Regions from separate parts of the Mesorhizobium sp. WSM4307 genome, predicted to be linked through region 1. Evidence: predicted binding sites of a transcription regulator. Region 1 holds the regulator's gene; the other holds the start of a gene.
What was found. Region 1 encodes PhoB, which activates phosphate uptake and scavenging genes when phosphate is short. Its sites were predicted from a motif close to TGTCATNNANCTGTCAT; they were not measured.
Positions count from the first base shown of each region.

Region 2: a site for PhoB is predicted at 3,084-3,100, ahead of FJV83_RS15310 (PhoX family phosphatase). Genes of this name have one in related genera too.

Region 1 covers NZ_VFTB01000010.1:104,796-109,998, reverse strand. Annotated here, with positions in the region: gene xylF (D-xylose ABC transporter substrate-binding protein) at 1-901, opposite strand, end outside; gene FJV83_RS24300 (ROK family protein) at 1,175-2,419, shown strand; gene FJV83_RS24295 (hypothetical protein) at 2,509-2,772, shown strand; gene phoB (phosphate regulon transcriptional regulator PhoB) at 2,861-3,550, opposite strand; gene phoU (phosphate signaling complex protein PhoU) at 3,570-4,277, opposite strand; gene pstB (phosphate ABC transporter ATP-binding protein PstB) at 4,303-5,106, opposite strand; gene pstA (phosphate ABC transporter permease PstA) at 5,103-5,203, opposite strand, start outside.
Region 2 covers NZ_VFTB01000006.1:15,054-20,256, forward strand. Annotated here, with positions in the region: gene FJV83_RS15300 (NAD(P)/FAD-dependent oxidoreductase) at 1-584, shown strand, start outside; gene FJV83_RS15305 (hypothetical protein) at 660-884, opposite strand; gene FJV83_RS15310 (PhoX family phosphatase) at 1,018-3,021, opposite strand; gene FJV83_RS15315 (hypothetical protein) at 3,295-3,810, shown strand; gene FJV83_RS15320 (response regulator transcription factor) at 3,879-4,541, opposite strand; gene FJV83_RS15325 (sensor histidine kinase) at 4,538-5,203, opposite strand, start outside.

The sequences.
Region 1 (5,203 bases):
CGCCAGGCGTCGTGAAGTCCTTCACACCGGCGATATCGGTCATCTTCTTGCCGTCGGCCAGCTGCGAGGCGATCTCGGCGGCGTTCTTGCCGAGTTCGCGCGCGTCCTTCCACACCGACACGGTCTGGGTGCCGAGCGCGATACGGTTCAGCGCGGCATGGTCGCCGTCCTGCCCCGAGACCGGCACGGTGCCAGCAAGCCCCTGCGCCGTCAGCGCCGCGACGACGCCGCCGGCGGTGCCGTCATTGGCCGCGACGACCGCGTCGACCTTGTTGTCGTTGGCGGTCAGGAACTGCTCCATGTTCTTCTGGGCGTTGGCAGGCAGCCAGCCGTCGGTATAGGCCTCGCCGACATTCTTGATCTTGCCGCTGTCGATGGCGGCCTTAAGCACTTCCATCGAGCCTGCGAACAGGAAGTCGGCATTCGGATCGGCGCCCGAGCCCTTGATGAAGACATAGTTGCCTTCCGGCTTGGCCTTGAACACCGCGCTGGCCTGCAAACGCCCGACTTCCTTGTTGTCGAAGGTCAGGTAGAAGACGTCCTTGTTCTCGATCAGGCGGTCATAGCCGACGACCGGAATGCCTTCGTCCAGCGCTTTCTGCACGGCCGGGCCGATGGCCGAGGCATCCTGGGCCAGGATGATCAGCGAATTGGCGCCCTGCGAGATCAGGCTCTCGACATCGGTAAGCTGCTTGCCGGGATTGGACTGCGCGTCGGCGGAAATGTACTTGTCGCCGGCGGCCTCAATCGCCTTCTTCATGGCGGCCTCGTCGGTCTTCCAGCGCTCTTCCTGGAAGTTGGACCACGAAACGCCGATGACCTTGTCTTTCGCCTGCGCGACCGACGCAAGCGTCAGCGACATGGCGACACCCGCCAGGATGGCGGCCGTGAATCTCTTCATGATATTCCTCCCTGCGCCGCGTATGGCGCGACCAAACTGGCCCTAAGGCCGGCACAGAGGCCCTATTTTTTCGAGCCTCGAAAAAACACTGATCCAACACCGGAACGCTGTCAACAACGATTCTGATGGATTTTGATGTCCCTCTGAATTTTTTTCGAGCTTCGCAATAAATAAATGACAGCACCGGCCGCTTCTGCCAGTATTTGACCGTGTCGCCGGCAGCGTTCGAGGGAGGCCGGAAGAACCGCGGCGACCGGGAGGATGTGAAAAAACATGTCGGTCGGAATCCGCCACGACGATCTGCGCCGGCGCAACCGCGCGATGGTGATCGCGGCCGTGCGCCAGGCTGGCCGGCCCTCACGCACCGAGATCGCCGCGACCACCGGCCTCAGCCATTCGACCATATCGGCGATTTCCTCAGACCTGATCGGCGAAGGCATCCTGGCCGAGGGCAAGCCGAGCGAGGCCGGCGCGCTGAAACGCGGCAGGCCGCAGGTCGGCCTCGGCCTCACTCCGGAGGCCGCGGCTGTGATGACCGTGGTGCTGTCGCTGAATTTCCTGTCGGTCGCAGTCATCGACTATGCCGGCCAGGTGATATCGGAAGAACAGCGCCGGCTGGACACGCTGACCATGTCGCGCGAGGCGCTGATCGGCGAATGCGTGGCCATCGTAAGGCGGCGCCTCGAGGATCCCGACATTGACGTGCGCAGCGTCGCCCGCATCGCGTTGGCGATCCAGGGCATCACCGATACCGAGGCCCGGGCGATGCTGTGGTCGCCGATCACGCCGCAGACCGACATCGCCTTCGCCGACATACTCGAAGCCGAGTTCGGCATCCCCGCCACCATGGAAAACGACTGCAACATGATGGCGGTGGCGCTGCGCAGGCGCGATCCCGAGCGCTACCGCGACGACTTCATCGCCATCCTGCTTTCGCACGGCATCGGCATGGGGCTGGTGCTGAAGGGCGAGCTGTTCACCGGCACCCATTCCTCGGGCGGCGAGTTCGGCCACATGATCCATCGGCCCGGCGGCGCGCTCTGCCGCTGCGGGCGGCGCGGCTGTGTCGAGGCCTATGCCGGCAATTACGCCATCTGGCGCAATGCCAGGCAGCTCGGCGAGGACACCGAGCCGGTGGCCGATGTCAGCGACGCGCAGATGCGGGCGCTGGCCGCGACGGCACGGGAACGGGACGGGCCCGAGCGCGAAGCCTATCGCAAGGCCGGCGAGGCACTGGGTTACGGCCTCGGCAGCCTGTTCGCGCTGATCGATCCGGCGCCCGTTGCCATGGTCGGCGTCAGCGCCGCCGCCTTCGATCTGATCGAGCCGGCATTGCGCGAGGCGATCGCCCAGACCGCCGGTGGTCAGCACTCGGAATCGATCTCCTTCGACACCGAACCGAACGAACTGCCGCTGATCCGCGAAGGTTGCGCCATGCGCGCGCTGACCTTCGTCGACCAGGAGATTTTCGCGCCGGGCGTGCAGGCAAGAACGGGTGCCGGAAAGAACGTTGCCTGACGGTCAGGGCGAAACTCGATCATTCTGAACGACCGCGTTCGGCCCGTTGCGACATCAATTGGCAATGTGTCTGCCTGTATGATCTGCTGATGTCCCGTTCGTTGGTGATCAACTTCAACATAGATCAGGCCGAGTTTTACGGCCTCGTCCATCGTGTTCGCAACTTCGGCGAGGACGTCTACCGCTTCCTGCGAACCAACGGCTGGGGCGAAATTATTATCGGCGAGGTCGACGCGGCCACTACGCAGCTGATCATTCGAGACATCAAACATTCAAAGCTCCAGCGCGTTGCTGTATGGGTCGAAGAGGAGATGAGGCGGCAACATCTGTTGGGAGAAGTCGAAGTCCGCTGATCACCCTCTTCACGGCATTGGCGACTACCTGCTGATTGGAGTTTCGATCTTGGAGCCTCATCCCGATTTTATCGGGATGAGGCAAGCTCTAGTCTTCCCGGATCGCGTAGCCCGCCCCACGAATGGTACGGATGACATCCGGCATGCGACCATTGTTGACCGCCTTGCGCAACCGGCCGACATGCACGTCCACGGTACGCTCGTCGATGTAGATCGTCTCGCCCCAGACATTGTCGAGCAGCTGGCTGCGCGAGAACACGCGGCCAGGATGGCGCATCATGAATTCGAGCAGGCGGAATTCGGTCGGCCCGAGCCGGATCTCGCTCTTCTTGCGGTAGACCCGGTGCGATTCACGGTCGAGCACGATATCGCCGACCTTGAGCACGCTGGACAGCACTTCCGGCTTGGCGCGGCGCAGCAGCGCCTTGATGCGGGCCATGAATTCCGGCGTCGAGAACGGCTTGACCAGATAGTCGTCGGCGCCGGTGGAAAGCCCGCGTACACGGTCGCTTTCCTCGCCCCGCGCGGTCAGCATGATGATCGGCAGCCGCTCGGTCTCGGGCCGCATCCGCAATCGCCGGCAGAGTTCGATGCCGGATACCGCCGGCACCATCCAGTCGAGCACGAGCAGGTCGGGCACGTTCTCCTGCAGGCGGATTTCGGCTTCGTCGCCGCGTGTCACCACCTCGACCTGGTAACCCTCCGATTCCAGATTGTAGCGGAGGAGCACGCCGAGCGGCTCCTCGTCCTCCACCACCATGATGCGTGGTGCGATCATCGGTTGGTTACCCCTGCGCTCAGGCCGCCGGCGCCGACATCGCCGTCTCGTCCTGTTTTGGACGGTTGGCGGGCAGCTGCGTGCCGGTCAGGACATAGTACGCATTCTCGGCGATATTGGTCACGTGGTCGCCGATGCGTTCGAGATTCTTGGCGCAGAACAACAGATGCGTGCAAGCCGTGATGTTGCGCGGATCTTCCATCATATAGGTCAGCAGTTCGCGGAAGACGGAGGTGTATTTGACGTCGATGCGCTCATCGTCGGCGCGCAGCTTCGCCAGTGCCGCGGCATCGCGCGCCGCATACTCCTCGATGACGCCCTGCACCTGGATCAGCACCAGCTGCGCCATGGCGTCGATGGAATGCGACAGGTCGCGCGGCGTGGCGCTGAGGCCGACAGTACCGACGCGCTTGGCGATGTTCTTGGCAAGGTCGCCAATGCGTTCGAGGTCGCCGGCCATGCGGATCGAGCCGACGACATGGCGCAGATCGTCGGCCATCGGCTGGCGCTTGGCGATCAGCGTGATGGCGCGGTCGTCGAGTTCGCGCTGGCGCGCATCCATGATGGCGTCGTCGGAGACGACGCGCTGGGCGAGCGCATTGTCGGAGTTCAGCAGCGCCTTGGTGGCGCCGCCGACCATCGAGCCGGCGAGATCGCCCATGTCGCTGATCAGCCTGCTGATCTGTCCGAGATCCTCGTCGAAGGCTGCGACTGTGTGTTCGGCCATGATCCTGGTCCTCGTATGCGTGCGATCAGCCGAAGCGGCCGGTTATGTAGTCTTGCGTGCGCTTCTCGCGGGGCGACGTGAAGATCTTCTCGGTGCGGTCGAATTCGACCAGTTCGCCCAGATACATGAAGGCGGTCTGCTTCGAGACGCGCGCCGCCTGCTGCATGTTGTGGGTGACGATGACGATCGTATAGTCGGCCTGCAGCTCGTCGATCAGCTCCTCGATCTTGGCGGTCGACAGCGGGTCGAGCGCCGAGGCAGGCTCGTCGAGCAGGATGACTTCTGGCTTCACCGCCACGGTGCGGGCGATGCACAGCCGCTGCTGCTGGCCGCCCGACAGGCTGAGGCCGCTAGCATTGAGCTTGTCCTTGACCTCGGTCCACAGTGCCGCGCGCTTGAGCGCCTGCTCGACGCGGCCGTCCATCTCGGCCTTGCTGATCTTCTCGTAGAGCCTGACGCCGAAAGCGATGTTCTCGTAGATCGACATCGGGAACGGCGTCGGCTTCTGGAACACCATGCCGATCTTGGTGCGCAGCAGGTTGAGGTCCTGCGAGCGGTCGAGAACGTTCTGGCCGTCGAGCAGCACCTGGCCCTCGGCGGTCTGCTTGGGATAAAGCTCGTAGATGCGGTTGAAGACGCGCAGCAGCGTCGACTTTCCGCAACCCGACGGGCCGATGAAGGCGGTGACGCTGCGCTCGGGCAGCGACAGCGTGATGTCCTTCAGCGCCTTCGACTGGCCGTAGTAGAAATTGAGGTTCTTGACCTCGATCTTGGCCTTGGTCGCCGCCTCTGCGGCGATCGTCATGTCTGGAGACAACATCTGGCTCATTTGTCCTCTCTGCGTCCGGTCAGGCTGCGCGCAAAGATGCTGAGCGCGAGAACCGTCAATGTGATTATGAGTGCACCGGTCCAGGCCAGCTGCTGCC
Region 2 (5,203 bases), on a different contig from region 1:
GCGTGGATACGGCTTCTCTCTGGCTATCGGCCCGCAATGGCCCCGCGCTTCTGCCCAAGCGGATCGGCAAGATCGCCGTGCACCGGCTTTCGCCGCTCATGGCGCGCTTGCCGCTGCGCGTCGCCGATGCGGTGATGGCCGCGACGCAGCGCCTGGTTTTCGGCGATCTCACCAAATTCGGCATGCCGCCCGCGCCGTCGGGCGGCGCCAGCCGCCTGGCCTCGGATTACACGGCGATCGCCGCGGACGACGGCGCCGTCGACGCCATCAAGTCGGGCAAGATCACCGTGGTGCCGGCGATACGCGAATTCACCCGCGACGGGGTGATCCTGGCCAATGGCCGCCTGGTCGATCCCGATATCGTCATTGCCGCGACGGGCTACCGCACCGGCCTGGAACGCATGGTCGGCACTCTCGGCGTGCTCGACGCCAAGGGTGTCCCGCTCTTCAATGGCGATGAAGCCGACCCGAAACTGCCCGGCCTGTGGTTCACCGGCATGCGGCCGAGCATTCGTGGCTGCTTCGCCAATGCCGCCATTTTGGGCAAGGCGATCGCCAGGCGGATCGCCGGAGCCAGCCGCTAGAGCAATTCCAGGAAAAGTGTGAGCGCGTTCCCTCGGGAATTGCGTCAAAACAAAGGTCTCTGGCGACTTGGCGCCTCACGCCGATTTCGGCTCCAGCCTGCGGAAACCGACGGCTTGCACCAGCATCTCCTCGTCGACCATGCCGGCATTGTGGAGTGCGAGCAGGTTGAGGGCGATCTCGCGCGCTTCCGGCGAATCGGGTCGTGCTTCGCGCCGCAGGCAGGCTTCGTCAAAGACGCGCTGCAGCTTGGCGATGTCGCCGGGCTTGAGCAGGCCGCGATCATAGACTGACTTCGACATGGCGGTGATCTCCTGGGAACGACCTAGGGCGCCATCAGTAAATTGCCAATCTTTCCCGGAGCTTGAATAGATTCACGCCGAAGGAGGGGCGGTGGCAAACCGAAGCCCTCCCTCGAGGTTCGCGGGCCTGATATCACACCGCGATTTTGCCGCCGCCTTGCCTGGTGATGGCGACGACCGACGGCCGCACCGGCATTTCGGGCTTGAAGTCCGGCCAGCGCGTCGACGGATCCTCATAGTAGGACGGCCGGCCAAAACCTTCCCAATCCTCGCCGCCATCGCCCGGATGCTGGACGGCGACGAAGGCGGTCTGGTCGTCAGGCGCAAACAGCGGGCCGCACATTTCCGCGCCGATCGGCACGCGGAAGAACAGTTTCGAGGTTGCCCGCGCGGCCCCCTCCGTGTCGACCGCCCACAGGCCATCGGTGCGGCCGGTGACCTTCGGGCCCTGGCCGTCGGTAGCGACCCACAGGCGCCCGGCCGAATCGACCGCGCAATTGTCGGGCATGCCGAACCAGCCATGGGTCGTCGTCGCCGTCGAGAAGGTGGCGCCGACATCGGCAACCGACGGATCGCCGCATTTCAAAAGCACTTCCCATTTGCCCTTGGCGGCCGTGAAATCGCCATCGGTCTCGGTGATCTCTATAATGTGGCCGAAGGCATTCTCGGCACGCGGATTGGCGGCATCGACCTGATCGGGCTTGCGCTTCGAATTGTTGGTCAGCATGACATAGACCTTGCCGTTGACACCATTGGGCTGGATGTCCTCTGGCCGGTCCATCTTGGTGGCGCCGAGCAGATCGGCGGCGCGCCGTGTCTCGATCAGCACGTCGGCCTGGCCGGCGAAGCCGTTCTCGGCGGTCAGCGGCCCTTGGCCGAAGACGATCGGCAGCCAGTCCACCGTGCCGTCCTCGGCGAATTTGGCGACATGCAGCGTGCCCTCGTCGAGCAGGTTCTTGTTGGCGGCATGGTCGTTGGCGCTGAACGTGCCCTTGGTGACGAATTTGTAGACATAGTCGAAGCGCTCGTCGTCGCCGAGATAGAAGACGACGCGGCCGTCCTTGGCGACGATGGATTCGCCGCCCTCATGCTTGAAGCGGCCCATGGCGGTGCGCTTCCTCGGCGTCGATGCCGGATCGTTGACGTCGACCTCGACGATCCAGCCGAAGCGATTGGGTTCGTTCGGCTCCTTGGCGAGGTTGAAGCGGTCGTAATGCGCGCCCCACTCATAGGCGCCTTCCGGAATGCCGAGCCGCTTGTAGTTGGCGGCTTCCTTGTGGCCCTCGGGCAATTCGCCGGAGAAATAGCCGTGGATGTTCTCCTCGGCCATCACATAGGTGCCCCAAGGGGTGACGCCGCCGGCGCAGTTGTTGAAAGTGCCGAACACTTTCGTGCCGGACGGGTCGGCATTGGTCTTGACGCGGTCATGGCCGGCGACCGGGCCCGACAGCGCCATCTCCGTGGTGGCGGTGATGCGGCGGTTGAGCTTGCCGTCGCGCACCACTTGCCATTTGCCGCCCTCCTTGCGGATCTCGACGATGGTGCCGCCATGCGCCGCCATCTCGACATCGACCTGCTCCTTCGCGAGCGGCGCCACCTCGGCCTTCTTCTTCCCGTCCTTCTCGACGATCGCAACGATGCCCGGAAACATCAGATGCGGGTTGGTGTATTCGTGGTTGACGACGAGCAGGCCGTGTTCGGCCGAGCCGTCGATCGCGATGTAGCCGACATAGTCGTTGTTGTAGCCGAACTGCCTGGCCTGCGCCTCGGCCGACTGTTTCGTCGGGTCGAACTCCGGCGAATCCGCAAACAGCGGATCGCCCCAGCGCAACAGCACGTCGGCGTCGTAGCCCGGCGCGACATGATGCCTGTCGTCGATGCCGGCCTCGAGCTCGTCGAATGTGAAGGCGGAGCCTTCCGCAGCGCGGGCATCGTCGGCTGCGATCATGGCCAGCGGGCCGACCGTCGCGGCGATCGCCGAGACGGCGAGCGATCCCTTCAGGAATCCCCGGCGCGAGAAGCGCGCGGCGATGATCTCACCCATGGTGCGGTTGTCGGTGGGATTGGTGGCCGGTCCTTCGTTTTCCTCGAGCAGGCTGGTGCGGAATCGGGCGTCAGGGGAGCGATGTTCGGTCACGAAAGGCCTCTGGCTTTGGAGTGGCTGGAGCTTGTTGCCTGTTCGACTCCTACGCCGGGTCGATCACATTTTCGTGACATCATACAGGCCCGAAGGCTCGGGGCGAGGCGACTTGCTCGCGCGGACCTCGGACTTTGGTCCAATCTTGCGCTTGCAAAAGTCCTGGAGGACAAACGCAACGGTCGGAGGTCGCTTCCGGCCAATACATCTTTCGGCGAAGTTGCTGGTTGCAACGTTGGGGTGGGCGCGCCGGCTCAATCGACGGAGATCAGGATGCACGGATCGATCACGGCCCGGTGCCGCCGGCTGACGCTCGTTTCGGCGGCGGCTCTGGCGCTGACCATCGTTCCCTATCGAATTGCCCTGCACGGCTCCGCCCCCGGAATCGACGCCGCATCAGCACAGGCCGGCAAAGGTGGTGGTAGTGGCGGCAACAGCGGCGGCAGTAACGGCGGCAGTAACGGCGGCAACAGCGGCGGTAACAGCAGCGGCGGTAGTGGCGGTAACGGCAGCGGCAACGGAAATGCAAACGGCGGCAATTCCGCAACGGATGGCAGCGGTGACAACTCGGCCTCCGGCAAGGGTCAGAGCACCAAAGGCGCCAGCCATGTCAACGGCACGACCGGTGACAAGGTCGAGGTGAGCGGCAACAAGATCACGGTGACACATCCCGACGGCATCACCGAAAAGATCGAAAACGGCCGTTTCAAAATGAAGGATGCGCTGGGTCGTACGATCATCGACCGCCGGGCCACGCCGGCCGATGTCAGCCGTCTGAAAGCCTTGTGAAACTGGCCAGCAGGCAACGGCCAGCGCTTTGCCCGGGAAAACCGTTTCACACTTTTCCTGGAATTGCTCTAAGAGCGACTTCTGTCCCGGTCGCGGAACTCACGCACCATGAGAGCCGCTTCAGTGCGGTTTCGCACATTGAGTTTGGACAGCACCCCGGTCATGTGGTGCTTGACCGTCTTCTCCTGCAGCTCCAGGCGCAAGGCAACCTCCTTGTTGCTGAGCCCCTCCGCCACCAGCCGCAGGATTTCCGCCTGCCGTTCGGTCAGTTGCCGCAACCGGTCCGCCACGCCGTCGGCGGATTGCGGGGACTGCAGATCGGAAAGCAGCCGTGCCGACAGCGTCGGCGTAAGGTAACCCTCGCCGGCTGCCACATTGCGCAGGATGTCGGCGAGCGCGCGCGATCCGACGCCCTTGAGGATATAGCCCTGCACGCCTGCGTTCAGCGCCGTGGTTACATCGGCATTGGTCTCCGACACCGTCAGCATGACGATCTTCTGGGCGGGGTGGTCGGCAAGGATGCTGGCAACCGCGGACAGGCCGCCGCCCGGCATGGAGATGTCGAGCAGCAAAATGTCAGGCTGCACCGTCGAGGCGATGCGTTCGGCATCCTGCGCTGTCGCGCCTTCGCCGACGATCTCGAAACCTCCGATCTCCGACAGGCTGCGCGTCACGCCTTCACGAAACAGCGGATGATCGTCGACAATAGCGATGCGGATAGCGCCAATCATGTTTGCTCCTCGATCGAAAGACTGATCACCAATCGCGTGCCTTGCGCTCCGGTCAAGGTCTCGAACTGGCCGCCAATGCTTTCGACCCGCTCCCTGAGGCCGGCGAGACCCAACCCGTCGACCCGCGCCGGATCGAAACCCGGCCCGCTATCCGACACTTCGACAAAAAGCCTGCCATTCTTCATCCCGGCCCGCACCGTCTGATCCTTGGCCCGCCCGTGGCGATAGGCATTGTTCAGCCCTTCCTGCACGAAACGATAGATGCTGATCTTTTCGGAAGTGCCAAGATCAGGCAAATGCCTGGGCAGCGTGAGCAACACGGACGTTCCCGTCCGGTGCTGATGTTCGTCGACCGCCATCCGCAATATGTCCGTTGCCGCGGCCGTTTCGATCTGCGGCAAGACGAGACCGGTGCAGATACCGCGAATTTCGCGCATCGCATCCTCCAGCGTCTTGCGGATCATCGCGACCTCGGTCGCGCGGTTTTCGCCCCAATGGCCGTCGCCGGAAAATACCGGGCTGTCCATGCGCAGCGCCGCCAGGGCCACGAGCTGCGCCGGTCCGTCATGCAGGTCGGCGCCGATCCGGCGCAAATATCGTTCGTTGAGCGCGGTGGCGCGGCGCGACGCCCGCTGCACACGCTGCCGCAAGGCGCTGTTTTG